3 regions of the Streptomyces chengbuensis genome follow, and region 1 is predicted to be linked to each of the others. Evidence: riboswitches for the same ligand, from Rfam matches in the RefSeq annotation. Region 1 holds a riboswitch; each other region holds the start of a gene.
What was found. A riboswitch is a leader RNA that binds a small molecule or an ion and turns the genes downstream of it on or off. The one in region 1 is predicted to bind cyclic di-AMP.
Positions count from the first base shown of each region.

Region 2: another riboswitch for cyclic di-AMP. It lies ahead of QRN89_RS04475 (C40 family peptidase); the one in region 1 lies ahead of QRN89_RS31210 (M23 family metallopeptidase).
Region 3: another riboswitch for cyclic di-AMP. It lies ahead of QRN89_RS14055 (transglycosylase family protein); the one in region 1 lies ahead of QRN89_RS31210 (M23 family metallopeptidase).

Region 1 is NZ_CP129137.1:7,156,608-7,167,037, forward strand. It holds gene dxs (1-deoxy-D-xylulose-5-phosphate synthase) at 1-522, shown strand, start outside; gene QRN89_RS31195 (aspartate aminotransferase family protein) at 519-1,904, shown strand; gene QRN89_RS31200 (tyrosine-protein phosphatase) at 2,020-2,835, opposite strand; partial or broken gene QRN89_RS31205 (GH36 C-terminal domain-containing protein) at 3,388-3,812, shown strand; cyclic di-AMP (ydaO/yuaA leader) riboswitch at 4,264-4,423, shown strand; gene QRN89_RS31210 (M23 family metallopeptidase) at 4,428-5,438, shown strand; gene QRN89_RS31215 (SGNH/GDSL hydrolase family protein) at 5,664-6,455, shown strand; partial or broken gene QRN89_RS31220 (STM4011 family radical SAM protein) at 6,626-7,519, opposite strand; gene QRN89_RS31225 (STM4012 family radical SAM protein) at 7,527-8,876, opposite strand; gene QRN89_RS31230 (STM4013/SEN3800 family hydrolase) at 8,873-9,697, opposite strand; gene QRN89_RS31235 (STM4014 family protein) at 9,784-10,430, opposite strand, start outside.
Region 2 is NZ_CP129137.1:1,003,797-1,012,976, forward strand. It holds gene QRN89_RS04465 (ATP-dependent Clp protease proteolytic subunit) at 1-284, shown strand, start outside; gene QRN89_RS04470 (hypothetical protein) at 292-600, shown strand; cyclic di-AMP (ydaO/yuaA leader) riboswitch at 965-1,120, shown strand; gene QRN89_RS04475 (C40 family peptidase) at 1,124-1,600, shown strand; gene QRN89_RS35780 (hypothetical protein) at 1,687-2,082, opposite strand; gene QRN89_RS04490 (ATP-binding protein) at 2,292-2,732, opposite strand; gene QRN89_RS04495 (helix-turn-helix domain-containing protein) at 3,028-3,885, shown strand; gene QRN89_RS04500 (DUF397 domain-containing protein) at 3,901-4,116, shown strand; gene QRN89_RS04505 (8-amino-7-oxononanoate synthase) at 4,176-5,330, opposite strand; gene bioB (biotin synthase BioB) at 5,473-6,645, shown strand; gene QRN89_RS04515 (adenosylmethionine--8-amino-7-oxononanoate transaminase) at 6,638-7,939, shown strand; gene bioD (dethiobiotin synthase) at 7,999-8,751, shown strand; gene QRN89_RS04525 (VOC family protein) at 8,735-9,079, shown strand.
Region 3 is NZ_CP129137.1:3,182,016-3,192,445, forward strand. It holds gene QRN89_RS14020 (ABC transporter permease) at 1-1,349, shown strand, start outside; gene QRN89_RS14025 (class I SAM-dependent methyltransferase) at 1,448-2,755, opposite strand; gene QRN89_RS14030 (NAD(P)/FAD-dependent oxidoreductase) at 2,961-4,340, opposite strand; gene QRN89_RS14035 (Ppx/GppA phosphatase family protein) at 4,795-5,718, opposite strand; gene QRN89_RS14040 (DUF501 domain-containing protein) at 5,715-6,293, opposite strand; gene QRN89_RS14045 (FtsB family cell division protein) at 6,331-6,795, opposite strand; gene eno (phosphopyruvate hydratase) at 6,910-8,190, opposite strand; gene QRN89_RS14055 (transglycosylase family protein) at 8,509-9,171, opposite strand; cyclic di-AMP (ydaO/yuaA leader) riboswitch at 9,175-9,337, opposite strand; gene QRN89_RS14060 (transglycosylase family protein) at 9,594-10,430, opposite strand, start outside.

The DNA of each region.
Region 1 (10,430 bases):
GCGGATCCCGAGGTGCTGATCGTGTCCGTCGGGGCGACGGCGCAGGTGTGCCTGGGGGCAGCCGAGCTGCTGGAGGCCCGGGGTCCGCGCTGCACCGTCGTCGATCCCCGCTGGGTCAAGCCCGTCGACGAGCAGCTCGCGCCCCTCGCGGCCCGGCACCGGATCGTCGCGGTCGTGGAGGACAACAGCCGTGCCGGCGGGGTCGGTTCGGCGGTGGGACAGGCGCTGCGCGACGCCGGCGTGGACGTGCCGCTGCGGACCTTCGGCATCCCCGACGAGTTCCTCGCCCACGCCAAGCGGGCCGAGGTCCTCGCCGACATCGGGCTGACCCCGGTGGACGTCGCCGGGCGGATCGCCGCCGCCCTCACCCGGGGGAAGCGGCCGGACCCACCGGTGTCCCGCCCTCGGGCCGGGACGGCTTCGCCCACGACCGGGACGACCCGGACGGCCCGGACGGCCGGGCCGACCCCCGACACCGAGCAGTCCGAGCCACCCGAGAAACCCCAGGAGCGCCGCGGATGACCACCGAGTTCGACCTCGCGAAGCTGCTCGCGGAGCGGGGCGGTGAGCGGTACGAGCTGCACGCCCGTCACCTCAACCACCAACTGCCCCGCATGCTTCGGACGATCGGCTTCGACAAGGTGTACGAGCGGGGGGAGGGCGCGTACTTCTGGGACGACGAGGGCAACGACTACCTCGACATGCTCGCCGGGTTCGGCGTCATGGGCCTCGGCCGGCACCACCCGGTCGTCCGCAAGGCGCTCCACGACGTCCTGGACGCCTCGCTCGCGGATCTGACCCGCTTCGACTGCCCGCCCCTGCCCGGACTGCTCGCCGAGAAGCTGCTGGCCCACAGCCCCCACCTGGACCGCGTCTTCTTCTGCAACAGCGGTACGGAGGCGGTCGAGACGGCCCTGAAGTTCGCCCGGTACGCGACCGGCCGGCCCAGGATCCTCTACTGCGCCCACGCCTTCCACGGACTGACGGCCGGCTCGCTCTCGGTCAACGGCGAGGCGTGCTTCCGGGACGGGTTCGCCCCGCTGTTCCCGGACACCGCGGTCGAGCTGGGCGATCTGTCGGCGCTGGAACGGGAGCTGGCCCGCGGCGACGTGGCGGGCTTCGTCGTGGAGCCGATCCAGGGCAAGGGCGTGCACGAGGCGCCGCCCGGATTCCTGCGCGCGGCGCAGGACCTGCTGCGCCGGCACGGGGCGCTGCTGATCGCCGACGAGGTGCAGACCGGCCTCGGCAGGACCGGGGACTTCTACGCCCACCAGCACGAGGACGGTGTGGAGCCCGACCTCGTCTGCGTGGCCAAGGCCCTGTCGGGCGGCTATGTTCCGGTCGGCGCGACCCTGGGCAAGGAGTGGATCTTCAAGAAGGTCTACTCGTCGATGGACCGGGTGCTGGTGCACTCGGCGAGTTTCGGCTCCAACGCCCAGGCGATGGCGGCCGGTCTCGCCGTGCTGTCGGTGATCGAGGACGAGCAGGTCGTCGCGAACGCCCGGGTCACCGGGGAACTGCTGCGGACGCGGCTGGCCGCCCTCGTGGACCGTTACGAGCTGCTCCACGAGGTCCGCGGGCGCGGGTTGATGATCGGGATCGAGTTCGGCCGGCCGTCCTCGCTCGGGCTGCGCAGCCGCTGGACGATGCTGCAGGCGGCCCGCAAGGGGCTGTTCGCCCAGATGGTGGTGGTGCCCCTGCTGCAGAGGCACCGCATCCTCACCCAGGTCTCGGGCGACCGGCTGGAAGTGATCAAGCTGATTCCGCCGCTGATCATCGGGGAGCCGGAGGTCGACCGGTTCGTCGAGGCGTTCACCGCCGTGATGGACGAGGCGCACGGCGGCAGCGGGCTGATGTGGGACTTCGGGAAGACCCTCGTGAAGCAGGCGGTCGCCAACCGCTGAGGCGGTGCGGCCGGGAGCACGACGGCACGGTCACCGGGCCGCGCACGACGGCCCGGAGCGGGCCCCGCCGCGCCGGTGTGCCGGGGGCGGCTCCCGGCCGAGCCGGCCTCCGCCGTCAGACCGTCCCGTCGACCAGGCGCTCGCGGAGCCGCTCGCGCGTCGCCGGGGTGAGGCCGAGGCCGTCCGTGAGATAGCGCTCGGTGCTGCCCCACACCTCGTCCATGGTGTCGAACGCCGCGGCCAGGTACTCGGCCCGCGCGTCGAAGAGCGGGCCCAGCAGCTCCATCACCTCGGGCGACATCCCGGCGGGGGAGCTGTCGCTGCGGCGCACCTTGTAGCGCCGGTGGGGGTCGTTCGACTTGAGGTAGTCCGCCTCGATCGCGTCCCGCTCGACTCCCACGGCCAGCAGCGAGACGGCGATGGAGAGGCCCGCCCGGTCCTTTCCCGCGGCACAGTGCATGAGAGCCGGGGTGCTGTCCTCGGCCAGCGCGTGCAGGACACGGCTGTGCTCGGCGGTGCGTTCCTTGATGATCAGGCGGTAGGAGGCGATCATCCGCCCGGCAGCCTGGCCGTCGGCGAGGATCGACTTCAGCTGGTCCAGGTCGCCGTCGCGGACCATCCGCCAGAACTCGGCCCCGTCGGCGGGGTCGGACAGCGGGATGTTGACGTTGCGCACCCCGGCGAGCTCGACGTCCGGGCCCTCCAGCCGCTGGTCCGCGCTGTTGCGGAAGTCGAAGATCGTGTGGAGCCCGAGCGAGGAGAGGAAGGCCGCGTCGGTGTCCGTCGCGTGTGCGAGGTGGCCGCTGCGGAAGAGCCGTCCGTACCGCACGCGCCGTCCGTCCACGGTCGGCAGTCCGCCCACGTCCCGGAAGTTGCGCACACCGGAGAGCTCGGGTTCGGTCGACGGGGTCTGGGGCAGCTGCTGCGTCACGGGGGCTCCTCCGTGTCTGCGGTCGGCGCTGCTCGCCGACGATGGCGCGGTGCTGACACTACGACATCGATTCCTCAGGCAATTATTTCGACCCGTCCCCGCCCGCCCGTTGCCCTGCGGCCGAACCTGCCCGATGTTGTGCCGAGTTGTTCGATTCTGATGGATCTGGATGGTCGAGACGATCGGCGCCGATCGGATCCGGCTGCTGTTCGGCAGGAGGAGCCATGACGCACTGCTCCTCACCGACCGGGACGAACTCCTCCATCCGCACCGGGAGCAGCGCATCGGCCCGGCCGACGCCGAAGGGCCGGCCGCCGACCCCCTCGCGCCGTACCGTTCGAGTCGCCCCTGGACGGGCACGAGGATTACCCGGTCGGGAGCGGCCCCCGCTTCGTACGCCGGCGCTGTCCGTGCGCACGCCCGAGCGCGTGGCACCGAGTGGCGTCTCGTCACGGCACACGGGGCCGACGGCGGGGAGGAACTGCGGCCCGACTCCGAGGGCGGGTTGCACGGGCTCGCGCTCGGCCCGCGCCACAGCCTCCGCGACGACGCGGACGTGGTCGAGCGCTGGGGCACCGTTTCGTCAGCGCGACGGCCGGGACGCTCGGCATCGGCGGCGATCTTCCCGCATGGAGCGAGGAGGAGCCGGCGGAGGGCGCGCGACTCGGTGGAGCTCCGCAAGACGATCGGGCCGCTCGTCCAGCACGGCGAGCTGTACCGGCTGCGTCCGCCGGGGGACGCAGCTGAGCGCCGTGCAGTACGTCCGCGGCGACGAGACGGCCGCCCTGGCCTGGCTGCCCTCGCAGCGTTACGGCGAGCGCCCATCGCGGCTCCGGCTGCGCGGCCTCGACCCGCGGCGGAGTACGCGGCCAGGACACGGCCGCCGCCACCGCGGCGCCGTGCCGCTCCACCACGGGCTCCACACCGGTCTCCGCGGGGACCTCGACGCCAGGGCGCTGCGCTGCCGTCGCGTGTGAGTCACGGCACGTGGTGCGGGGGCGCCGGCCGGGAGCGGTCCGGCGCGGTGTGAGCGGGTGGGATGAAATCCGGCAATTGACCCGTCGCGTGAATGGGATTCCTGCTGGACGGGCGGAAGGCGTTTTTCCGCGCCAGTCGCACCCGAAATTGCATTCCATCCATAATGGGCGATGTGTCCGAATTGGTCGCTTTCGGATAGCGCGCCCCGGTTGCAAACGAGATGGCAACCGCCCGTGAGCTGAATCATATCCGTGACGTTCCGTGGAGTGCGCGCAGGTCCAACTCCCTTGCCCGCGTGGGATGCGAAGATCCGTAGTCCACGGAGCGTGACCGGGAAATGTGCGCTGATATCCGGCAGATCGATTCAGGGGGGAAATGACGGCTTGTTCGCCCCGACCCGACTCGCTTACGGTCACCGCAATCCGGTCGGAACGCCTAATCCTGCCGCCGTCCGGAATATCGCACCCACCCACATGTGGCAGGAGCGGGGGACCCAGGTACTGCGCCGTTCCGTGACCCAGGACGGCTCGGGGTGAAGCCGTGTGCACACACGGCCGGGCAGCTCCAGCCCGAACCCGACAGCTCACCTCGCAGGCGACGGAGAGGAATGCGCCATGCCCGGTAAGGGGAAGCACCGCCGTCCGAGGACCAGCCCGTTCAAGCGCGGATTCGTCGCCGCCAGTACGGGCGGAGCCGTCATCGCCATCCCGTTCATCGGTGCCGCCGGCGCGAACGCCGCCGGGCAGTCCGTGCCTGCCGCCGGACACGCCGCCCCGACCACCCACAAGGCCCTCGTCCCCCAGGCGCCGCAGACGGGCAAGGCCGCCAAGGCCTACACCGTCGTGGCGGGTGACCATCTGTCGAAGATCGCGGCCGAGCAGCACGTCGCGGGCGGCTGGAAGAAGCTCTGGGCCGACAACCGCGCCGCCGTCGGGGAGAACCCCTCGCTGATCCACCCGGGGCTGAAGCTCAGCCTCCACGGCAAGCCGAAGGCCACGGGCGACGTCAAGCCGCAGGCGAAGGCCCAGTCGAAGCCCGAGCGCAAGGCCGACGCCCCGGTCAAGTCCGAGGCCGAGGCGCAGGCCAAGGCGCAGGCCAAGGCCCAGAAGCCGGCAGCCTCCGCCGAGCGCGCCTCCCGCACCGCCGAGCGCGGCGCCGCGGCCCCCGCGGCCGCCCCGGTCCAGGCCCCGGCCGCCGACACCGCCGTCAAGAACCTCCCCTCGGGCTACTTCGCCCCGGTGGTCGGTGGGATCAGCACCTCGTACAAGACCGCGGGTGCCATGTGGTCCAGCGGTTACCACACCGGTGTGGACTTCATCGCCTCCACCGGCACGTCCGTGAAGTCGGTCGGCCCGGGCACCGTCGTCTCGGCCGGCTGGAGCGGTTCGTACGGCAACGAGGTCGTCATCAAGCACAACGACGGCACGTACTCCCAGTACGCCCACCTCTCCCAGCTCTCCGTCTCCTCCGGGGAGGGCGTCACCGGCGGACAGCAGATCGGCCTGTCGGGCTCGACCGGCAACTCCACCGGCCCGCACCTGCACTTCGAGATCCGCACCAGCCCCGGTTACGGATCGGACATCGACCCGCTGGCCTACCTGCGCCGGCACGGGGTCTCGATCTGACGCTGCGTCGGTACCTCGCGCAGCGTCCTCCGTCCGCCGGCCCCGCGCAGGGGGCCGGCGGACGGCTTCGTGTGCCCCCACCCCGGGCCGGGCGAAGTGGGGCGCGGCACGCGACCGGTGGCTATTCCCGCTTTGCCGAAAACTGACCTGGTGGTCTATATCACGCGTCGTCAACCCCTCCCTACGGTGGCGTAGGTCACTTCGCGGGGTGAATGATGACTCGACGTGGCAGATGATTCGCGATCACGAGCAAAGGACTCCTTCGGGTCGTACGCGGCGATCGGTGACAGCTTCACCGAGGGCGTCGGAGACCCCGGACCCGACGGGCGGTTCGTCGGCTGGGCGGACCGTCTCGCGGTCCTGCTGGACGACCGCCTACCGGAACACACCTTCCGCTACGCCAATCTCGCCGTACGCGGCAGGCTGCTCGACCAGATCGTGGAGGAGCAGGTCCCGCGCGCCAAGGAACTCGCCCCCGATCTGGTGACGTTCTGCGCCGGCGGGAACGACATCATCCGGCCCGGCAGCGATCCCGACGACGTCGCCGAACGCTTCGAGCGGGCGGTCGCCGACCTGACCGCCTCGGTGGGCACGGTGATGGTGACGACCGGGTTCGACACCCGCGGGGTGCCCGTGCTCCGCCATCTCCGGGGCAAGATCGCCACCTACACGGCGCACGTCCGTGCCATCGCCGACCGCTACGACTGCCCCGTCCTCGACCTCTGGTCGCTCAAGTCGGTGCAGGACCGGCGGGCGTGGGACGGCGACCGGCTGCACCTGTCACCGGAAGGGCACACGCGCGTGGCGCTGCGGGCAGCGCAGGTGCTCCGTCTGGACGTCCCGGCCGACCCGGACCAGCCGTGGCCTCCGCTGCCGCCGCGCGGCACCCTCGAAGTCCGCCGCGACAACATCCAGTGGGCCCGCGAGCATCTCGTGCCGTGGATCGGACGGCGGCTCCGCGGCGAATCGTCGGGCGATCACGTCGAGCCGAAGCGCCCGGACCTGCTGCCGCTCTGATCGCCCGGGCGCGAACCGGGACGTGGACGCGGGCCGGAATCCTCCGGGGCCGAGCCGGGGGCCGAAGGCGGGTCCGGATCCGTCAACGGGCCCGGGCCAGGGTCCGGGGCGGAGCCCGGGCCCTGGGCGGGAGCCGGACGGGTGTGCCCCGGGCCGGGTCCGCGTCCGACGCGCCGCGCCCGGTCCGGGGCGCTCCCGCCGCCGGGAACCGGGCCGGGATACCCCGCCGGGATCCGCTCCAGGACCCCGCCCGCGAACACGTCGTACAGCGGCAGCGACTCCAGATGGACATAGCCGATGTGGCAGTCGCACACCGCGAGCGGGCAGGCCCGCGGTCCCAGCGCCGCACGGTAGGAGCCGTCGTAGAGGTTGCCCAGCCCGGAACGCACGAAATGGCAGCGCCGCACCGTGCCGTCGCCGTCCACCGAGACGACCGACTCGCCCGTACGGCAGGGCAGTCCGGCCGAACGGTGCGGATGCCGGCTGTACGGGAAGAGGGGGTCGAGCGCGGTCCAGCGGGCCGCCTCCTCGTCGGTGTAGGTACGCCCCTCCGCCGCGTTGACCCACAGATAGACGTGGTCCGGGAGGTCCGCCCGCAGTCGGCGTGCGGCCTCCAGATGCTCCTCGAAGCCGACGATCCCGACGCTGAACCTGATGCCGCGCGCGACCAGGTCCCGGCACTTGCCGAGGAAGCGGTCGTACGGCGTCTGCCCCGGGTGGTACGTGCACCACAGCGCCAGCGTCCCCGGGTCGGCGTCGTCCAGCCAGTCCGTGCGGCAGCTCAGATTGGTCTGGACGGCGACCCTGTCGATGTGCGGCAAACGGGACAGCCCGGCCAGCGTGCGCCGGTACCAGGAGCGCACCAGCGCCTCGCCCCATGGTGTGAACAGCAGTGACAGCCGGTCCTCGCCCTGCCGCTCCGCCGCCCAGCCCGCGAACCGCTCCAGCGCCGTCCGGTCGGCCCGCAACTGCTCGCGGCTGTCCCGCCGCTTGGCGAACGGACAGTAGGGGCAGTCGTAGTCGCACGACGCCAGTGGCCCGCGGTACAGCACGGTCAGATCCATCGGCGCCTCACTTCGGCTCGTACGCGGACATCGCGTCACGCACGGCGGGCGAGAACAGCTCGGGACCCAGCGCGTCCGAGTACGCCAGCCCCTCCGGCGTGAGCCGCAGCAGCCCGCCGCTCTCCTCCAGCCAGCCGCGTGCGGCGAAGGCCGCCAGTTCGCCGGGGAAGTCCTCGGCGGGCGCGCTGCCGAAACGGTCCCGGTACCCGGCCACCTCCATCCCCTGTGCCTGCAGCAGTGACTGCAGCAGATGGCGGCGCCGTGCCTCGCCGTCGTCGATCCGCCGCCCGACCTCGGCCCGGGTGAAGTCGGCCGTCTCCGTGTAGTCGTCGATGATCGTGCGTATCCGGCGCATGTCCACGGCGTAGTCGAAGGAGTAGTGCAGGCCCGAGGTGTACGAACGGGCCCCGCAGCCGAGGCCGATCATGCCGTCGGTCTGGCAGGCGTGGTCGTCGGGGCCGCGCCGCGCTTGGTCCTGTGCGCCGGTGCGGCGGAACATCCGCATGGAGACCTGCTCGTAGCCGTGCGCCAGCAGATGATCACGGCCCAGCCGGTAGAGCCGCAGCCGCTGCTCGTCCCAGGCGGCCTCCGTGTCCGCCTCCGTGCCGGCGTGCCGGCCGAGTCCGGTCAGCGGCCGCACGTAGAGCGGGTACAGATACAGCTCCTCCGGGTGCCAGGCGAGCGCCGCGTCGAGGGAGCGCCGCCAGGTCGCCTCCGTCTGGCCGTCGATGCCGTAGATCAGGTCGATGTTGAGGACCGGGACGCCGGTGTCCCGGATGCGGCCGAGCGCGGCCTCGACGTCGGCGCGCCGCTGCGGGCGGACGGCGGCCCTCGCCTCCTCGTCCACGAAGCTCTGGACGCCGATGCTCAGCCGGGTCGTGCCGCGCTCGGCGAGCACGGCGAGGCGGTCGGCGGTCGCCGTGGCCGGGGACGTCTCCACCGACAGCGGTACGGCGCGCAGTGCGGCGCCCATCCGCTTCTCGGCGATGTCGCAGAGCCGCTCCAACTCCCCGGCGGTGAGGAAGGTCGGGGTGCCACCGCCGAACGCGGCGGCCGCGAACCGGACCGGGTCCGCGTCGCCCAGTGCCTCCCGGACGGCCACGGCCTGCCGCTCCAGCGCGTCGAGGTACCGCGTCGTCAGCTCGTCGGGGGCGCCGATCCGGGTGAACAGATTGCAGAAGCCGCAGCGGACCTCGCAGAAGGGGATGTGGAGGTACAGGGAGAGCGCGTCCTTCCCCTCCCCGGCCCACAGGTCGCGCAACCGGGGCCGGTCCGGCAGCGGACGGTACGACGTCTTGTGCGGGTAGGCGTAGACGTAGCTCCGGTACGGGCGGATCCCGTGCGCCGCGCCGCTCACCGGGCGCCCTCCGGGGCATCCGGCCCGGGCAGGAGGAACTGCGCGTACGGCACCGTCCACACGACCTCGTGGCCGAGCCGGTGGCCGGTGTACCCGTCGTCGCCGTACGCCGTGCCGTGGTCGGAGCAGACGATCGCGAAGCACCGCCTGCGGCGGGCCGCCGCGGCGAAGAGCCGGCCGATGTGCCGGTCGACGTACTCCAGCGCGGCCGCGTGGGTCTCGCGGGAGTCCCCGGCCTCCCGCGTCGCGCCCGGCAGATGGAACCAGTTGGGCTGGTGCAGGGCCGAGACGTTGACGAAGAGGAACAGGCGCCGGTCCGCGGGGAGTGCCGCGACGACCTCCTCGGCCCTGGCGACCTGAGCCTCGAAGGAGGTCGGGGAGGCCACGCCGAACTCGGGCTCCCAGTGGCTCTCCTGGAACATCCCCGGCAGCACGGTGCCGAGCGGTCCCTGCCGGTTGAAGAAGCCGACACCGCCGATGCACACCGTCCGGTAACCGGCGCCGGCGAGCCCGGAGACCAGGTCGGGCGTGTCGTACACGAACGTGCCGTCGGCGGTCGTCTCACTGCCGGCGAACCGCGCGGCGAACAGCCGGGGATGGGGGCCGGGCGCGGCGGGCGTCGGGAGGAAGCCCGCGAAGATCGCCTGGTGCGAGGCCCAGGTGAAGCTGCCCGGGGCGTGCCGCCGCTCCCAGCGGCCACCCGGCAGATGACGCGCGAGGTTCGGGATGCGGCCGGCGGCCGCGAGTTCCTCCGCGACGTCGAAGCGCAGCGTGTCGAGGGTGACGAGCAGCAGGTCGTCCGTGCCGACGACCGACCGCATGTCCGGCGAGGGCGCTGCCGGGACGACGCCCGGGGATCCGGCCGGGTCCGTCGTGCCGGTCGCGGCCGCCGTACGGGCGGGCTGCGTCATGCCGGCCGGACCGGTCCGGCCGGGAGAGGCTGAGTGCATGGTGGTTCCTCATGGTGCGGATGTACGGCGGCGACCTGCGCCGCATAGGTGTCGAGGCCCTCGCTGCCGCTGCCCGGCAGTCCCGTGAGCCCCGGCAGGAGGTCGCCGAACGCGTTGACCTCGCCGACGGCGAACCGGCGCCAGCCCGTGGCCGGCAGCAGGTCGACACCGACGCACAGGGTCCCGGGGAAGCTGCGGGCCGTGCGCTCGCACAGTCCCAGCACGTCGTCGCGCCAGCTGCGGCCGGCAGCCCGCACGGCGGCCCTGGCCTCGGCCAGGTCGCCCCGCAGACCGCCCAGATGGAGATTGGTCAGCGGGGAACGGCTGGTCCGCACGACGGCGTGCGTGGCCCGTCCCGCGACCACCACGACCCGCAGGTCGGCGGCCCTTCCGTGCTGGACGGCCTTGGGCAGCCAGCGCTCGATGTGCAGACCGTCGGGCGCGAGGGCGTCCACGATGGCGGCGATCTCCTGCTCGGACGTGTAGCGGCGCAGCCTGAGCGAGTTGAACAGTCGTCCGTCCGGCGTCCGTTCCACCGACGTCGTCGCCCGGATGCGGCCGCCGCCGGCGAACTCCACCGCCAGGACCCCGGATGCCGATGAAC
Region 2 (9,180 bases), 6.2 Mb from region 1:
GCATGGCCCTGCCCGGTGCGCGCGTCGTCGTGCAGCAGCCCTCCCTGCCTGAGCCGGTTCAGGGGCAGCCCACCGATCTGGATGTCCAGGCACAGGAATTGCTGCGGCTGCGGGAGCAACTCGCCGCCATGCTCGTGCGCCATTCCGGCCAGAGCGTGGAGCGCATCGCCGCCGACCTCGACCGCGCCACCGTGTTCGACGCCGCGGGCGCCCTGGAGTACGGACTGATCGATCACCTCGTCAAGAACCGGAAGGCGTCGCTGACTTCCGCCGGCCTCGGGTGAGCCGTCGGTGCTGCCGCCGGAACTACCGCCCCTGCCCGCACTGACGTGCGCCGAGAGCGAGTTCATCGACCGCTATCTCGAAGTGGTCGACCAACTGGGAAGGATCAACCCGGCACGCGGGGCACACACGTATGGCGCCCTGCGCGCCGCACAGGCCCTGGTCGCCCGGGCCACGGCCCTCCGGGACGCCCTGACGGTCATGCACATGCGCGGTGAGAGCGAGCTGCACACGGCCACATTGGCGCGCGCCCTGCGGGTGTTGGACGGGGAGCGCAGGGCATCCCGAATCACCGTGCCGCCGGAGGAGCCGAGTTGACGACCCACCGGAAAACGGGTCTCGTGGGACGTCCGACGCGCCCGCGAAGCGTACGAGTGGGTGTCGCCCATCCGGACCAGCACGGGCTTCGACTTTCGTCCCGTGCAAGTTGCGCAACGGCATCGCCCAATTGGCCCAATGGCCGGCTTCGTCGCAGGTACGGGGCTCGTCGCCCGCCGACGCCATGTCCCCCGAACGGCTCTGTCCACTCGAACAGATCAGTGGTGAGGAGCCTCACAAATCGTCGTTTCGACTCGGAAATCCGGCAGTTCGTGGGTCAAGATCCCTGGGACGACAAGCCCCCGCCACCGCGGCGGGGCGGTCCGGGCGGACGCCGAGTCCTGCCGCCGCACCGGATGCCTGGTCGACATGAGGGCTTCGGCAGGAGTGGAGGACCCAGCAGTGCGGGCCGGCCGCCGGACGGTGGCAGGTCCTTGGGGTGAAGCCGCGTGAGCGGCCGGGCATCTTCGCCAGTCCGAACCCGACAGGTCATCCTTCACAGGCGGCTGACGAAGGGTTGCGCATGACTGCGCAGACACATCTCCCGTCCCTGCTGTCCCGGACGGGTGCCGTCTCGGCACTCACGATCGCCGCCGTCGGCGGCTCACTGATCGTGCCGGGCGGTGCGACGGAGGCCCAGGCGGCCTCGGCGTACGCGACGAAGGCTCTGAAGGTCGCCGCTTCGAAGAAGGGAGCGCCGTACAGGTACGGAGCCACCGGTCCGAGCCGCTTCGACTGCTCCGGGCTCACGCTCTACGCCTACAAGAAGGCGGGCAAGAAACTGCCGCGCACGGCCCAGCAGCAGTACAACCGCACCCGCCATATCTCCTCCTCCCAGCGGCAGCGCGGTGACCTGGTGTTCTTCCATTCGCGGGGACACGTGTACCACGTCGGCATCTACGCCGGGGCCGGGAAGATCTGGCACTCGCCGAAGACCGGTTCCGTCGTGAAGCTGACCAAGATCTGGTCCAAGAGCGTCCGTTACGGGCGCGTGCGCTAGAGGCCGTGTCCGGCGAACAGCGCCGTCCGCCCGGTGCGCCGGCCGGGCGCACCGGGCTCCGGTGTCGCCCGCCGGCCGTCGGGACGTCACCGGAGCAGCGGAGCGGTCACGGGCGTCAGCCGCAGGGAGGCGAGGGCCCCGCCGCTCACTCCCTCCACGGCGCGCCTGGTGCGCGGCCGCCGCAGCGTGCGTCCGAGCCGGTCGACCGGCAGCGCCACGGACGGGAACCGGACCGGGCTTCCGCTGTCGGAGCCGGCGGGCCGGCCGCTGATCAGCAGTGCTCCTGCGCACCCGCCGCGGAAGGGCGTGGAGAGCGCTCCGGCACGAGCCTGGGCGACCCCGGCCGTGGTGTGCCGGTCCCCCTGGTACGCCCTGGTGAGTGCGGGGATGGGAGTCGCGGCCGTGCCGGAGACGGCAGCGGCGACGGCCGAGTCCCCGCTCGGCGTGCGACGGCTGGAACCGGCGGCGTTCCGCAGCACCATCTCGGTGGCGCACCGTGGTGAGGAGTGGGGGCCGGCGGCGGGATCGTTGCGCGCCCTGAGGTCGGGGTTCGCCCGAGCCTCGGCCGACGCCGCTCCCCGGGCGCCGCTCGATGCGGCCGCCGGTTGCCGGGGGTGCGGGAGTCCCGCCCCGCGGCAGTGAGGCCGCGCGCGGCCCGCCCGGACGCTCGGGGCGGCGCCGGTCCGGGCGCTCACTCGGGACGCTCCACCTCGGCCGCGCTCCAGGGCATCGCGATCCACACGGTCTTGCCGCCCTCGGGGGTGGGGTCGACGTGCAGCTTGCCGCCGCACTCCGCGACGAGCCAGCGGATGATCACCATGCCGCGGCCGTTGTCCTGCTGCACGGCCGCGGGCAGGCGCTGGGGGCGGCGCGGATGGCTGTCCGTGACACCGATGCACAGGCGCTCGTCACGCTCGAGGCGTACGTCGACCGTGAAGGTCGGCGACAGCCCGAAGGTGTGCTGGACGGCGTTGGTGGCGAGTTCGGAGACGATGAGACGGACGGTGTCGGCGGTCTCGGTCTCCCCCGGCAGTCCCCATTCGCCGAGGACCTCGGAGACGTATCTGCGCGCGGTGGATACCGAGGCGGGATCGCTCGGCAGTGTGACGGAGGCTTCCTGATGGTCTGCCATGGCGAGCTGTCCCTTTCCCACCGGGGCTGCCGGAGCGCGGCACGCAGCGGATGCGGGTGCCGGAACAGCCTCGGACTGCGCTTCGCGCCAGACTGCCACCGTCGCCGGCTCCATGGCAGGGGATCCACCAGGATATGCATATATCTGTCCCTCAAAGCGGTGAACTCTGCTACGCGAGAACGTATTTGGGCGCACACTTGGCGCTTGGCGCTGCGCCCGCCGGTGTCCGCCTGCCGGTCACCGGTGCCGCCCGGCGGCCGATGAGGCGGGCCGCGGAGACAGGAGGAGACACGGCATGCGGCAGGGTCCCGCGGTACGCCGGCGCAAGCTCGGGGAGGAGTTGCGCGGTCTGCGGCTGGGCGTCGGTCTCACGAGCCGGGAGGCGGCTCTCCTGGTGGGCTGGAACCAGTCGAAAGTGAGCCGTATAGAGACCGGAACGAGCGGTGTGAAACCAGCCGATGTCGCCCGGCTGCTGGACGCCTACGGGGTGGCCGACCAGCGGCTGCGCGAACTGCTGGGCACGCTGGCCGGTACGGCGGACGGCGGGGGAAAGGGCTGGTGGCACGCGTACCGGGGGGTGATTCCGCCGCAGTACCGGGATTTCATCAGTCTGGAGTCCCAGGCGAGCACGGCGCGCACGCTGGAGACCTCGGTGGTGCCCGGGCTGCTGCAGACGCCCGACTACGCGCGGGCGGTGACCCGTTCCGCCCTGGAGGGTGTCCCCACGGCGACGGTGGACTCGCTGGTCGAAGTGCGCATCGCGCGTCAGCGCGTACTGCGGGCGGAACGCCCTCTGACCTTCAGTGCCGTGCTGGACGAAGCGGTCCTCCGGCGCCAGGTCGGCGGCCGGGAGGTGATGCGGGGACAGTTGCGCCGGGTGCTGGAGATGGCCCAACTCCCGCATGTGCGGCTGCAGATACTGCCCTTCGCCACGGGTGGTTACGTGGGACTGACCGGATCTTTCGTTATCTTCTCCTTTCCGAACACTTCCGATCTAGACGTGGTTGTTCTCGACCACTTGACGAGTAGTCTCTACCTCGAACGGAAGGAAGACCTCGAGACGTACGGCGCCGCCTTCCGCACCATGCAGGCGCATGCGCTCTCACCGACGGACTCGTTGGATCTCGTCGCAGGGATCCGTGACGGCGCGTAGAAAAGGCACCCCCCAATGTCTGCTCACGACGCACGTGTACGCCCGCTGCCGGGCACGTCCTGGCAACGCAGCAGCCGCAGTGTCGGAATGAACAACTGCGTGGAGACCGCACGGTGCCCCGACGGCGCCCTGGCCGTGCGCGACTCGAAGAACCCCGGGCTGCCGCTCCTCGTGTTCTCACCGGCCGCCTGGACCGGCTTCGTCAGCGGCCTGGGCGCGCCACCGCGGTGACCCGGTCGGTCGGAGCCTCGGGCGCGCCGTCGCGGACCGACGGCGCCCCGCCGCCCTCTTCAGGCCGCAGGCGCCGTTGCGAGGATGGTGGCGACCGCCGTCCCGATCTGCTGATCGGTGAGGTCGGCGCGCGCCGTGAGCCTGATCCGTGAGATCCCGTCCGGCACGGACGGCGGCCGGAAGCAGCCCACGGCCAGCCCGGCGGCCCGGCAGTCCGCCGCCCAGCGCACCGCCGACTCCGGCGACGGCGCCTGCACGGAGACGACGGCCGCGTCCGGCCGGGCAGCGGTCAGCCCCGCCGCCGTCAACCTCCCGTGCAGCGTGCCCGCCACGGTCCGGGCCCGGTCCGCGAGGCCCGGCTCGCGGCGCAGCAGCCGCAGGCTCGCGAGGGCGGCGCCCACCGCGGCCGGGGCGAGTCCGGTGTCGAAGATGAACGTACGGGCGGCGTTGACGAGATGCTCGATCACCCGCGCCGGGCCGAGGACCGCCCCGCCCTGGCTGCCGAGGGACTTGGAGAGGGTGAGGGTGGCGACGACACCCGGAGCCCCGTCGAGGCCCGCCGCCTGCAGGGCTCCCCTGCCGCCCTCGCCGAGGACGCCGAAACCGTGTGCGTCGTCCACCACCAGGGCGGCCCCGTGCCCACGGCACACTCCTGCGAAGGCGCCCAGCGGCGCGGCGTCGCCGTCCACCGAGAAGACCGAGTCGGACACGAGCAGGGCTCTCCGGCCGGGGTGGGCGTCGAGCGTCTTGGCCACGGCCTCCGGATCGGCGTGCGCCACGACGGCGGTCTCCGCGCGCGCGAGCCGGCAGCCGTCGACGATCGAGGCGTGGTTGCCGGCGTCCGAGACGATGAGGGACCCGTGCGCGCTGAGGGCCGTGAGCACCGCGAGGTTCGCCGCGTACCCGGAGGAGAACACCAGCGCGGCCTCGAACCCGCAGAACTCCGCCAGTTCGCGCTCCAGTTCCGCGTGCAGCTCGGTGCTGCCGGTCACCAGCCGGGAGCCGGTCGCCCCCGCTCCCCACCGCCGGGCGGCCGAGGCGGCCGCCTCGGTGACCTCGGCCCTGCGGGTGAGGCCGAGGTAGTCGTTGCTCGCCAGGTCGAGCAGGTCCGACGCCGCGGGCCGCGGGCGGAGCGCACGGACGAGGCCCGCCTCCGCACGTCGGCGCGCCGCTTCGTCCGTCCAGTCGAAAGGATCCTGAGGCACTGGGGGCATGGTCCGGTCCTTTTGTAGGCAGCGAACAGACCCTAGCGGGGGACGCCAGAGGTCAGAGTGTGGCCATACACACACCTCAATCGGGGGCTGTTGTGGAGTTCCTCCTTGGCCGGGGGGCTTCCGGTAAGCAAGGATCTGCGCCATGGACCTCCTGAACACGCTGGTGGACAAGGGCCTGCGGCGTGAGCTGCCGACCCGCGAAGAAGCGCTCGCCGTACTGGCGACCTCCGACGACGATCTGCTCGATGTGGTGGCCGCGGCCGGAAAGGTGCGCCGTCAGTGGTTCGGGCGGCGGGTGAAACTCAACTATCTCGTCAACCTCAAGTCCGGGTTGTGTCCGGAGGACTGTTCGTACTGTTCCCAGCGGCTCGGTTCCAAGGCGGAGATCCTCAAGTACACCTGGCTGAAGCCGGACGAGGCGTCCGAGGCGGCGGCCGCCGGGGTCGCCGGCGGCGCGAAGCGGGTCTGCCTGGTCGCCAGCGGCCGCGGTCCGACGGACCGCGACGTCGACCGTGTCTCGAAGACCATCGCGGCCATCAAGGAGCAGAACGAGGGCGTCGAGGTCTGTGCGTGCCTGGGGCTGCTCTCCGAGGGCCAGGCGGAGCGGCTGCGCGACGCCGGCGCCGACGCGTACAACCACAACCTCAACACGTCCGAGGGGACGTACGGGGACATCACGACCACGCACACGTACGCGGACCGCGTGGACACGGTCCAGAAGGCGCATGCCGCCGGGCTGTCGGCCTGCTCGGGACTGATCGCGGGCATGGGCGAGAGCGACGAGGACCTGGTCGACGTGGTGTTCGCGCTGCGGGAGCTGGACCCCGACTCGGTACCGGTGAACTTCCTCATCCCGTTCGAGGGCACGCCCCTCGCCAAGGAGTGGAACCTGACGCCCCAGCGGGCGCTGCGGATCCTCGCGATGGTCCGGTTCGTGTGCCCGGACGTGGAGGTGCGTCTCGCGGGCGGCCGCGAGGTCCATCTGCGCACGCTGCAGCCGCTGGCGCTGCATCTCGTCAACTCGATCTTCCTCGGCGACTACCTCACCAGTGAGGGGCAGGCCGGCAAGGCGGACCTGGAGATGATCACGGACGCGGGCTTCGAGGTCGAGGGCTCGGACACCACGACCCTGCCGGCGCACCGGGCGGGCGCCGCCGCGGGCGGCTGCGGTTCGCACGGCGGCGGGGGCTGCGCCCCGTGCGGCGACACCGCCGAGGAGGCCGCGCCCGAGACCGCCGGCGCCTCCGGGGCTCGCCCCGACCTGGTGGCCGTCCGCCGGCGCGGCGCGGGAACCGACCTCGCCCCCAATGCGTAGCTCCGCCGCACGCGGGCTGGTGGCCCTGGACCGGGCCCACGTCTGGCACCCGTACGGCCCCATGCCGGGCCGTACGGACCCGCTGGTCGTGGAGTCCGCGTCCGGGGTACGGCTCCGGCTCGCCGAACCGGCCCACGGGCAGACCGAACTGGTCGACGGCATGTCGTCGTGGTGGTCGGCGGTGCACGGCTACAACCACCCCGTGCTGAACGAGGCCGCGCGCGGCCAGCTCGAACGGATGAGCCACGTCATGTTCGGCGGGCTCACCCACGAGCCGGCCGTCCGGCTCGCCACCCGGCTCGTCGAGATCACTCCGGAACCCCTGCGGCACGTCTTCCTCTGCGACTCGGGCTCGGTGTCCGTCGAGGTCGCGGTCAAGATGTGCCTCCAGTACTGGCGTTCGACGGGACGCCCGGACAAACGCCGGCTGCTGACCTGGCGCGGCGGCTACCACGGCGACACCTGGCAGCCCATGTCGGTGTGCGATCCCGAGGGCGGGATGCACGAGTTGTGGTCCGGGGTCCTCCAGCGGCAGGTCTTCGCGGACGCACCCCCGGCCGGCCACGACGCACCCTTCGACCCCGCGTATGCCGAACATCTGCGCGAGCTCGTCGCGCGGCACGCCGACGAACTGGCCGCGGTGATCGTGGAACCGGTGGTGCAGGGCGCGGGCGGGATGCGGTTCCACTCCCCCGCCTATCTGCGGGTGCTGCGGGAGGCCTGCGACGAGCACGACGTGCTGCTGGTCCTCGACGAGATCGCCACCGGGTTCGGGCGCACGGGCAGGCTCTTCGCGACGGAGCACGCGGGTGTCTCACCCGATGTCATGTGTCTGGGCAAGGCGCTGACCGGCGGTTATCTGTCCATGGCGGCGACGCTGTGCACGGGAAGGGTGGCCGACGGCATCTCGCGTGGCGAGGTGCCCGTGCTGGCCCACGGGCCGACCTTCATGGGCAATCCGCTCGCGGCGGCGGTCGCGTGCGCGTCGATCGACCTGCTGCTCTCCCAGGACTGGGAGCGGGAGGTCAAGCGTCTGGAGACCGGGCTCCGCGCCGGGCTGGCGGAAGCGGCCGGCATCGACGGCGTCCTGGACGTCCGCGTCCTGGGCGGGATCGGCGTCGTCCAGCTCGACCGGCCCGTGGACATGGCTGCGGCGACCGGGGCCGCCGTCCGTGAGGGCGTGTGGCTGCGTCCCTTCCGCGATCTGATCTACACCATGCCGCCGTACGTCACGAGCGACGCGGATCTCGCGCTGATCACGCGGGCGGTCCGCGCCGCCGCCGCGGCGGGCTGAACCGGGGACGTGCGGGGGGGCCTGCCTCACCCGTACGTCCATCACCAGCAAGGAGCACCATGGGCGTCATCGTCGTCAGCGGCACCGGTACCGAGATCGGGAAGACCGTCGTCACCGCGGCCGTCGCCGCGACGGCCGCCGCGCAGGGCCGGTCGGTCGCGGTGCTGAAGCCGGCTCAGACGGGCCTCTCGCGGGGCGAGCCGGGTGACGCCCAGGAGGCGGCTCGCCTCGGCGGCCCGGGGGTCGCGGGGTTCGAACTCGCCCGGTTCCCCGAGCCGCTCGCCCCGGCCACGGCGGCCCGCCGGGCCGGCCTGGCGCCGGTCGGGCCGCACGAGGTCGCCGACGCGGCCGCGAAGCTGGCGGGGGAGCACGACCTGGTTCTGGTCGAGGGCGCGGGCGGGCTGCTCGTCCGGTTCGACGGGAAGGGTGGCACGCTCGCGGACGTCGCTCGACTGCTGGACGCGCCGGTGCTGGTCGTGGCCCCGGCCGGGCTCGGGACGCTCAACGCGACCGCGCTCACCACGGAAGCCCTGCGCGCCCGTTCCCTGGAGCCGCTGGGAGTGGTGGTGGGCAGCTGGCCCGCGACGCCCGACCTCGCCGCCCGCTGCAACGTGGCCGATCTGCCGGAATCGGCCGGAGCGGCACTGCTCGGGGCGGTCCCCGAGGGCTCCGGCTCACTGGCTCCCGAGGCGTTCCGGGACGCGGCGCCGCGCTGGCTGGCGCCCGCGCTCGACGGGTCCTGGGACGCGGAGGCGTTCGCGGCGGACTTCGGGCCCGGGCCGTACGCTGAGCGCCATGCGAGCACGGGTTGAGGAGATCGTTTTCGACTGCGCGGAGCCGTCGGCCCTCGCACGGTTCTGGGCCGAGCTGCTCGGCGGCGAGGCCGTCGAACGCAGCGCCGACTGGGCGTACGTCGACCCGCCCGGCTTCGTGCGCGTCGCCTTCCAGCGGGTTCCCGAGGGCAAGACCGTCAAGAACCGGCTGCATCTGGATGTCGGCGCCGGCGACGTGGACTCGGCGGCCGCCTGGGCGGCCCGGCTCGGCGCGACTCCGGCCGGGGCGGTGGTCACGGACGACTACGGCCGCTTCCAGGTGATGCTGGACCCGGAGGGGAACGAGTTCTGCTTCGTGGGCGAGTGACGACCCCGGCTCATGGCCGCAGGGCAGGCCGGCCCGGGGTGACGGCCGCGGCGCGCCGGGGCCCGGGCGGGAGTCCCGGCAGCGCGCCCGGCGCGCCGCCG
Region 3 (10,430 bases), 4.0 Mb from region 1:
GCGTCCACGCGGCGGCCAGCGTCAAGTCGCTGGTGCTGCGCAACTCCATCGGAAGCGTCCTGACGGGTCTCGGCGGCGGCGGCATCGTCTGGGGCGCCTCCGCCGCCGGCGACACCGGGCGGATGCTGATCGCGGCAGGCGCCTTCCTCGCGCTGATCGGCGTGATCGTGCTGATCCCGCAGCTCTCGCGGCCCGTCATCGCCCTCGTACGGCCGCTGCTCGTCGGCGTCTTCTCCGTGGCCGGCAAGCTCGCCGGGCGGAACGCGGTCCGCAACCCGCGGCGCACCGGTGCCACGGCCTCCGCACTCGCGATCGGACTGACCCTGGTCACCGGCCTCTCCGTCCTCGGCGTCACCGTCGGCAGGGCCGTCGACAAGATGACGACGGACAACATCAAGGCCGACTACATGGTCACGATGGCCAACGGCGGGGACCTCGACCAGTCCGCGCTGGCCGCGCTGGAGAAGGCCCCGGGCGTCTCGGCGGTCTCCCCCCAGCAGGCCGTGTACTTCGAGGTGAAGGGCGACTTCGCGTCCGCGTCGGCGGTCACGCCCGGTGCCATCGAGAAGGTCCTGAACGTCGAGGTCGTGAACGGCAGCCTGGACACCCTCGCGAAGGGGGGCATCGCGGTCGCGGAGAAGACGGCCACGAAGAAGGGCTGGAAGGTCGGCGACACCCTTCCCGTCACCTTCAACGACAAGAAGAAGGGCAGCCTGGAGGTCGGCGCGGTCTTCAAGGACAGCGAGTTCCTCTCGCCGGTCCTGGTGAGCACCGAGGTCGCCAACCCGCACGAGGTGAAGCCGTACATCCCTGAGATCTTCGTGAAGACGGACGGCGGCCAGAGCGAGGCGAACGAGAAGGCCCTGATCGACGCGCTGGGCGACAACCCCGCCATCGCGGTGATGGACCGGCAGGACATCCGCGACCAGTTCGGCGGCATGATCAACACCATGCTGAACATCATGTACGGCCTGCTCGCGATGGCTCTGATCATCGCGGTGCTCGGGGTGGTCAACACCCTGGCGATGTCCGTCTTCGAGCGGCAGCAGGAGATCGGCATGCTGCGCGCGATCGGTCTGGACCGGCGCCGGGTCAAGCGGATGGTCCGCCTGGAGGCCGTCGTCATCTCCCTGTTCGGCGCGGTCGTCGGCATCGGCCTCGGCTCGTTCCTCGGCTGGGCGATCGGCGAGACCTTCCGGGACAAGATCCCGGGTTACGCCCTGGTCCTGCCCTGGGACCGCATCGGCCTCTTCCTGGTGCTCGCGGGACTGGTGGGCGTGCTCGCCGCGATGTGGCCGGCCCGCAGCGCCGCGCGGCTGAACATGCTGACCGCGATCAAGACCGAGTAGCGCACCGAGGACGGTACGGACACGCGCCCGGGCCGGGCCCCGTGACGGGGCCCGGCCCGGGCGCGTACGGGGCCGGGGCAACGCCCCGGCCCCCGGTCTCAGCTGCCCCCCGCCTCCGTCCATCTGCGTGCCCTCAGCGGCATGCCCGAGTCCCCGCCGTCCCGGCTCTTCACCGCCAGGATCTGGTTGACCCCGATCCTGTTGCGCTCGAAGGCGACGGCCGACGCGGCCATGTAGAGCCGCCAGATCCGCATACGGCCCGGCGAGGAGTGACGCACCGCCCGCTTCCGGTCGGACTCGAGGTTCGCCACCCAGGCGCGCAGGGTGAGGGCGTAGTGCTCGCGGAGGGACTCGACGTCGCGGGCCTCGAAACCGGCCTCCTCCAGGATGGACAGGGTCCGCCCGAGCGGTGCCAGCTCTCCGTCGGGGAAGACGTACGCGTCGATGAAGTCGTCCACGCGGTAGGCGTCTTCGTCCTGCTCGGGGCGGCGCGCGATCTGGTGGTTGAGGAGTCTGCCGCCGGGCTTCAGCAGGCCGTGGAGCACGTCGGCGTACTCCCGGTACCGGACGGAGCCGACGTGCTCGGCCATGCCGATGGACGAAATCGCGTCGAACGGACCGTCCTTGACGTCCCGGTAGTCCTGGACCCGGATCTCGATGCGGTCGGTCAGTCCCTCCTCGGCGATCCGCTTGCGGGCGTACGCGGCCTGCTCCCGCGACAGCGTGACCCCGGTGACCCGGGCGCCGTACTCCCGGGCCGCGTGGATCGCCATCGAGCCCCAGCCGCAGCCGACGTCCAGCAGCCGGTCGCCTTCCCGCAGGGCGAGCTTGCGGCAGACGAGGTCGAGCTTGTCGCGCTGTGCGTCCTCGAGCGAACCCCCGTCCTGCCAGTAGGCGCACGAGTAGACCATCGAGGGGCCGAGCACCTGCTCGTAGAACGCGTTGCCGACGTCGTAGTGGTGGCTGATCGCCTGCCGGTCGCGCGACCTCGTGTGCAGCGGGCCCCGGCGGCCCGCGATCTCCTCCGCGGGCGGCGGCACCGGCAGCCAGGAGCGGGGCCCGGCGAGGGCGACCAGCTCCCGGACGGCCGAGCGGACCCGTGGATCGCCCAGTGAGCGCAGCCCGGGGCCGGGCTCGGAACGCTCCCAGATCAGCCCCGCGAGTGCCCCCAGGGCCTCGTACAGATCGCCCTCGACGTCGATCTCCCCGGCCACCCAGCCGCGGGCCAGGCCGAGTTCGCCGGGCTTCCACAGCAGCCTGCGCAGGGCGCGTGGGTGCCGGACGACGAGGACCGGGCCCTCGGCGGGACCGGACTCGCTTCCGTCCCAGGCCCTGAGGCGGACCGGGGGCGGTGCCCCCAGCAGTTCCTCGGCGAGAGCGGTGAGCCGCGAAGCGGCATCGGCCATGGCGCACACCTCCGTGATCGCTGTTTGACGGAAATGCCCAACACCACGTAAACACCCTCGACGTGCGGACGCAGTCCCCCTGGTGGGCAAATGGACGGCAAAACAGACAACTTCCCCGTACGGAGCGTGCCCAAAGTACGCCGAAGGGGCCGTCCGCACCACGGATGGCGGACGGCCCCTTCGGGGGGGTACTACAGCGGGGGAATCAGGACGCCTTGGCCTTCTCCGGGGCGGGCTGGGCCACCGCCGGGGCCGGCTTGGCGGCCTCGTAGAACTCCTCGCGCGGCGACTCGATCGCGCCCAGCGAGACGACCTCGCGCTTGAGGAACATCGCGAGGGTCCAGTCGGCGAAGACGCGGATCTTGCGGTTCCAGGTCGGCATCGCCATGCCGTGGTAGCCACGGTGCATGTACCAGGCCAGCCGGCCCTTGAGCTTGATCTTGATCTTGCCCATGACGATCATCGCGACGCCCTTGTGCAGGCCGAGACCGGCGACCGCACCCTTGTTGGCGTGGCTGTACTCCTTCTGCGGGAAGCCCCGCATACCGGAGATCACGTTGTCGCCGAGGACCTTCGCCTGACGCAGCGCGTGCTGGGCGTTCGGCGGGCACCAGGCGTTCTCGACACCGGCCTTGCGGGCGGCGATGTCCGGCACCTGGGCGTTGTCGCCCGCGGCCCAGATGTAGTCCGTGCCCTGGACCTGGAGCGTCGGCTGGGTGTCCACGTGGCCGCGCGGGCCGAGCGGCAGGCCGTAGCGGGCCAGGGCCGGGTTCGGCTTCACGCCGGCGGTCCAGACGATGGTGTTGGAGTCGACCTCGAGGCCGTTCTTCAGCACCACGTGGCCGTCCACGCAGGAGTCCATGGACGTGTTGAGGTAGATCTCGATGCCGCGGGCCTCGAGGTGCTCCTTGCCGTACTTGCCGAGCTTGGGGCCGACCTCGGGAAGGATCTTGTCCGCGGCGTCGACGAGGACGAAGCGCATGTCCTCGCGCTTGATGCTCTTGTAGTACTTGACCGCGTCGCGGGCCAGGTCCTCGACCTCGCCTATGGTCTCGGCGCCCGCGAAGCCGCCTCCGACGAAGACGAAGGTCAGCGCCTTGCGGCGGACCTCCTCGTCGGTGGTGGAGTCGGCCTTGTCCAGCTGCTCGAGGACGTGGTTGCGCAGGCCGATGGCCTCCTCGATGCCCTTCATGCCGATGCCCTGCTCGGCGAGGCCGGGGATCGGGAAGGTGCGGGAGACCGCGCCGAGCGCGATGACCAGGTAGTCGAAGGGGAGCTCGTAGGCCTCGCCGACGAGCGGCGCGACCGTGGCGACCTTGCGGTCCTGATCGATGGTGGTGACCCGGCCGGTGAGTACCTCGGCCTTGGGCAGCACACGTCGCAGCGGGACGACGACGTGCCGCGGCGAGATGCTGCCGGCGGCGGCTTCGGGGAGGAAGGGCTGGTACGTCATGTACGACCGCGGGTCGACGACCGTGACGGTCGCCTCCCCGTACCGCATCTTCTTCAGAATGCGACGAGCTGCGTACAGGCCTACGTACCCACCGCCTACTACGAGGATCCTGGGACGCTCCGTGGTGCTCATGCCATCGAGTATCCACCCCCCTCGGAGGGGGTGCTCGTGAGCCCCTTCACAAGCATGGGGGGACCCTCTGCTACACTCCGCCGCCCACGTGACCGAGGTCATGGCACGTCACGGGAACCCGGGTGTAACGGGAGACGTTGTGAAGGCCCGCTGAGCTGGCCCCACGCTCCCCCCGCAAGGTGAACCGGGGCCCTTTTTCATGTGTACGCAATACGACGGTCACCTGCCGGAGGGCGGGCCGACGGGCCGAGTTGGACACAAAAACAGGCCCGGCGAGCCCTCTGGGGGCACTTTCGACGGCCGGTCGGGCCCATTTCCTTGTGAAGAACTTCACGAACTTTCTCGCGGAGGGCGCGCCGACGGCCGGAAAACGCCCCCGAAAGCCCCGACGCGCCCCCTGCGGCCCTGCGCTCGGGCGAGAGGAGGCGATGGCGTCGAGGGTCGCGCACGAAGGTCACACGGTGGGCGCGCAACTCCACGCGATGCCGTCGAGGATGTCGTGCTCCGAGACGACGACCTCCGGCACCCCGGCCCGGTCCATGATCGCGAGCAGCACCAGGGCCCCCGCCATGATCACGTCCACCCGTCCCGGGTGCATGACCGGGATCGCGGCGCGCTCGTCGTGGGTGGACCGGATCAGCCGCTCGGTGATCTCCGCGACCCGGTCCCGGGAGACGCGGGAGTGGTGGATCGCCTCGGAGTCGTACGCGTCGAGGCCCAGGGCGATCCCGGCGACGGTGGTCACCGAGCCGGCCAGGCCGACCAGGATGCCCGCCTCGCGCACGGGCACGACCTCCTCCGCCAGGTCCAGCGCCGCCTCGATGTCCGCGCGGACGGCAGCGATCTCCTCCGGCTCCGGCGGGTCGCTGCGCACATGACGCTCGGTCAGCCGGACACAGCCGATGTCGACGGAGCGGGCCGCCTCGACGTGCCCGCGGCCGATGACGAACTCGGTCGAGCCGCCGCCGATGTCCACGACGAGCCGCTCCTCGTGGCCCGGCAGTTCCCTGGTGGCGCCGGTGAAGGAGAACTCGGCCTCCTGGTCGCCGGTGATCACCTCGGGCTCGACCCCGAGGATGCCGACGACGCCGTCCACGAACTCGTCGCGGTTCTCCGCGTCCCGGGAGGCGGAGGTCGCCACGAAGCGGATCCTCTCCGCCCCGTGCTCCTTGATGATCCCCGCGTACTCCCGGCAGGCCGCGAAGGTGCGCTCCAGGGCCTCGGGGGCGAGCCGGCCGGTGCGGTCGACGCCCTGCCCGAGCCGGACGACGGTCATCCGTCGGTCCAGTTCGGTCAGTTCACCGGTGGAGGCGTCCACGTCGGCGATGAGCAGACGGATCGAGTTCGTGCCGCAGTCGACGGCGGCGACGCGGGTCACGCGCCGTCCTCCGCACCCGTGTTCGCGCCCCCGCCCGCGCCGGGGGCCGCGCAGCCCCCCGCTCCGGCGGTCACGCACGGGCCCTTCGCCCACCACTCCGGGAGCATCGCGATGGCCTCGTCGCCCAGGGGGTTCACCCCGGGGCCGGCCGCGAGCGAGTGGGCGACCAGGACGTGCAGGCACTTCACCCGGTCCGGCATGCCGCCGGCGCTCGGGAAGTTCTTCAGTTCCTCGATCTCGTCCCGGCGCCGGATGTAGTCCTCGTGCGCCGCGCGGTACGCCGCCGCCAGCTCGGGATCGCCCTGCAGGCGCTCGGTCATCTCCTTCATGACGCCGTTCGCCTCCAGCGTGCCGATGGCCGAGGCCGCACGCGGACAGGTCAGGTAGTACAGCGTCGGGAAGGGCGTGCCGTCCTCCAGCCGCGGTGCCGTCTCGACCACGTCGGGCCGGCCGCAGGGGCAGCGGTGGGCGATGGCCCGCAGACCGCGCGGCGGGCGGCCGAGCTGCTCCTCGAACGCGGCGATGTCCTCCGCGGTGGGCGGGGTGGGCGCGGTGGTAGGCGGTGGCGTGTCCATGGGATGTGTATGTCTCTTCGTCGGTTCCGTGTCTTGGCTAGCGTCGCGCGTCGGCGCGGTCCACGCCGTCCCAGACGTTCGAGTACCAGGGACGGCCGACACCGGCGTCCTCGGCACGGGGCTTCCGGGCCGCCCGCGGGTCGACCACGATGTACCCGGTCTCGCCGGGCAGGACCATGTGCAGGTGCTCACGGGCCAGCCGCATGACGTACGCGTCGTCCTGGAGGCGGGCCTTCTCGTCGCGCAGCCGCTCCACCCGTTCCCGGGCCGCGGCGGCGAGCCGCTGCTGCTCGGCGATCTCGTTCTGCTGCGACACGTACGCCCGCATCGGATAGGCGAGCGCGACGATCATCGAGCATACGACGAGGGCGAGGAAGGCGGCCCGGCCGGTGAGCCGGGAGCGGCGGGCCTGGCGGCGGGTCTGCGAACGGTAGACGCGGGCGGCGGTCTGCTCACCGAGCAGCCGCAGCCTGGTCGCGGTGGAGAACCGGTCCCGGGCCATCAGTGCGCCTCCCCTTCACGTGCGTACGTCCCCGCACACGGTACGGGACCGTGTGCGGGGACGTACGCAACCCGCGACCCCGCCGGAGCCGGTGCCCGGCGGAGTCGTCCGGACTCAGCCCTTGAAGCGCGGGAACGCGCTGCGGCCGGCGTACACCGCGGCGTCGTCGAGGATCTCCTCGATGCGCAGGAGCTGGTTGTACTTGGCGACGCGCTCGGAACGGGCCGGGGCACCGGTCTTGATCTGGCCGCAGTTGGTGGCGACGGCCAAGTCGGCGATGGTGACGTCCTCGGTCTCGCCGGACCGGTGGGACATCATGCACTTGAAGCCGTTGCGCTGGGCCAGCTCGACGGCGTCGAGGGTCTCGGTCAGCGAACCGATCTGGTTGACCTTGACCAGGAGGGCGTTGGCGGCGGCCTCGTCGATGCCGCGGGCGAGACGCTCGGGGTTGGTCACGAACAGGTCGTCGCCGACCAGCTGGACCTTGGCGCCGAGCTTGTCGGTGATCGTCTTCCAGCCGTCCCAATCGTCCTCGAACAGCGGGTCCTCGATGGAGACCAGCGGGTAGGCGGAGACGAGCTCCTCGTAGTACTCGGTCATCTCGGCGGCCGAGCGGGCCTTGCCCTCGAACTCGTAGGCGCCGTCCTTGTAGAACTCGGAGGCGGCGACGTCGAGCGCGAGCGCGATGTCCTTGCCGGGCGTGTAGCCGGCCTTCTTGATCGCCTCGAGGATGAGGTCGAGGGCCTCGCGGTTGGAGCCCAGGTTCGGCGCGAAGCCGCCCTCGTCGCCGAGGCCGGTGGAGAGCCCCTTCTCCTTCAGCACCTTCTTCAGGGTGTGGTACACCTCGGTGCCCCAGCGCAGGGCCTCGGAGAAGGACTCGGCGCCGATGGGCGCGATCATGAACTCCTGGATGTCCACGTTGGAGTCGGCGTGCGAGCCGCCGTTCAGGATGTTCATCATCGGAACGGGCAGCAGGTGCGCGTTCGGACCGCCGAGGTAGCGGAACAGCGGCAGGTCGGACGCCTCGGAGGCGGCGTGCGCGACGGCGAGGGAGACGCCGAGGATCGCGTTGGCGCCGAGGGAGGACTTGTCCGGGGTGGCGTCGAGGTCGAACATCGCCTGGTCGATCAGGCGCTGCTCGGTCGCGTCGTAGCCGACGAGCTCGGGGCCGATCTGCTCGATGACGGCGAGGACGGCCTTCTCCACACCCTTGCCCAGGTAGCGGTTCGGGTCACCGTCGCGGAGCTCGAGGGCCTCGAAGGCGCCGGTGGACGCACCGGACGGAACGGCAGCACGGCCGGTGCTGCCGTCGTCGAGGCCGACCTCGACCTCGACCGTGGGGTTGCCTCGGGAGTCCAGGATTTCCCGGGCTACGACGACGTCGATGGACGGCACGAGCATCTCCTTCTGGGATGTGACGCGTGAGGTGACACAAGCGGAGCCGTGTCGGTGCAGGGTCCCTTTGGCCTTGCGGCAAGAGCCTAACCGCCTGGGGGGCGTCGTCCGGCAGATGCCCGCCCCGTGGGACGAAAAAGCGGACCGGACGGACAAAACCCCCGAGCCGGGGACCTCTCCGTACCCGCGGGACCGCGGGGAGCAGGGGGATGCCGCACCGGGCCGGGGGCCGGGGAGGGGGGTGCGCCGCCCGGTGGTCCGCCGGGACCACCGGGCGACGGCCACCCCCGGGGACCGCGGGGTCCCCGGGGCCGAGCGTCAGCTCAGGTGGAGCTTCTGGCCGGGGTGGATGACGTTCGCGTCGTCGACGACGTCCTTGTTGAGCTCGAACAGCTTCTTCCAGCCGCCCTTGACCTTCTCGGCCTCGGCGATCCTGCTGAGGGTGTCGCCGGCCTTGACCGTGTACTCGCCGTCGCCCTTCTTGACCGGGGCGGCCGCGCGCTCGGAGCGGCTGGTCGGGGCTTCGGCCCGCTTCGGGGCCGCCGGCTTGGCCTTCGGCTCGGCGGCCTTCGGGGCGGCCGGGGCGGCGCCGTCGTACGCGGCGTTCGACAGGCCCGTGCCGCAGTTCGGCCAGGCACCCTTGCCCTGGCCCGCCAGGACCTTCTCGGCGACCTGGATCTGCTGCGACTTGCTGGCCCGGTCGGCGGTGGCGGCGAACGCGGTGCCCCCGTAGGCGGCCCAGGTCGAGGCCGAGAACTGCAGCCCGCCGTAGTAGCCGTTGCCGGTGTTGATCGACCAGTTGCCGCCGGACTCGCACTGGGCGACGGCGTCCCACTCGGAGGCGGTGGCGGCGGACGCGGTGCCCGAGGCCATCAGCGGGGCGGCGATGGCGACGCCGGTGACACCGGCGAGCGTGGCGACACGGGTGGACCGCTGGAAGACCGTCGGGCGACGGTGCTTGCCCTTGCCGGAAAGCAGCATCGAAGTTCTCCTCACCGACGCCTGCGAGGTGAGCTGTCGGGTTCGGGCCGATGTGGTGCCCGGCCGTGCGCGAACGCACGGCTCCACCCCTAGCCGGGCAGCCCTCATCGGGTCTGTCCGGCACTTACCTTGGGTCCCCCGCTCCTGCCTTCGGCGCTTGCGCGACGACTGTTCCCGACGGCCGCCGGCAGGATTCGGCGTGCGGTCGACGGGGCCCGCGTTGCGAGCGGTTCAGACCGTAGACACACGTCTCCCCGATGTTCAAAGACGAACATCGGGGAGAAATCGCCCAAATCTGATGGGGCAACATGTCCGTTTTCGCAGGTGAGAGCCGTGATGGCCGGAGTTGACCGCCGAGCGGCGCCGGTTGACCGGAAGAGACGCTTGTCTCACTCACGCAGAACCGGACATAAGCACCCGAACTACTCCTTCAACTGCCCCTTCCCCAGGGCCAGATCGAGGCTCTGGCCAGGCAGGATGAGGTCCTCGTCGGAGCCGACGACCTCCCGGTTCGCCTCGTAGAGGGCGGGCCAGCCGCCGGGCACCTGGTTCGCTTCGGCGATCGACGAGAGGTTGTCGCCGGTGCGGACGACGTACTCATCTCCCGTGGTGGCGCCGTCTCGTGCCGATCCGTCACCCCGTGAGGCATGACGACCTGATTCACGCTCATCGCCCGAATTGCCCGGCTCATCCCCTTCGGTGGCGGGGTTGCCCCGGTGCTTGCCGGAGCCCGACTCCGCGGCGGCGGCGCCGGACGCCCCGGCGTTCCCGCCGGAGCCTCCGGCGGAGCCGGCCGCCTCCGAGGGCTCGGACGACTCCGACGGCGATCCGGACGGCTCGGACGGGGACCCGCCACCGGCCGGCTCGGCCCCGGCGGGCGAGGAGCTCCCGGCGTCCGGCTCGGGCGAGACGTCGGCCCCGTCGCCGAACGACGGGTCCTTCACGAGGTCGCCCAGCGGATCGACGGACGGGGTACCGGCGGGCTCGGAGTCACCGGCGGCCAGACCCGTGATGGCGGCGCAGCTCTGCCAGGCGGCGGCACCCTGGGCGGCGAGCACCATCTCGGCGACGGAGATCTGCTGGGAGCGGTCGGCGAGGTCGGGGCGCGGCGCGTAGGCGGTGCCGCCGTACGCCTCCCAGGTCTCCTGGGACATCTGCAGACCGCCGTAGTAACCGTTGCCGAGGTTGGCGCTCCAGTCGCCGCCGCTCTCGCAGTCGGCGACGCGGTTCCAGGTGGCGGTGTCGGCGGCGGAGGCGGA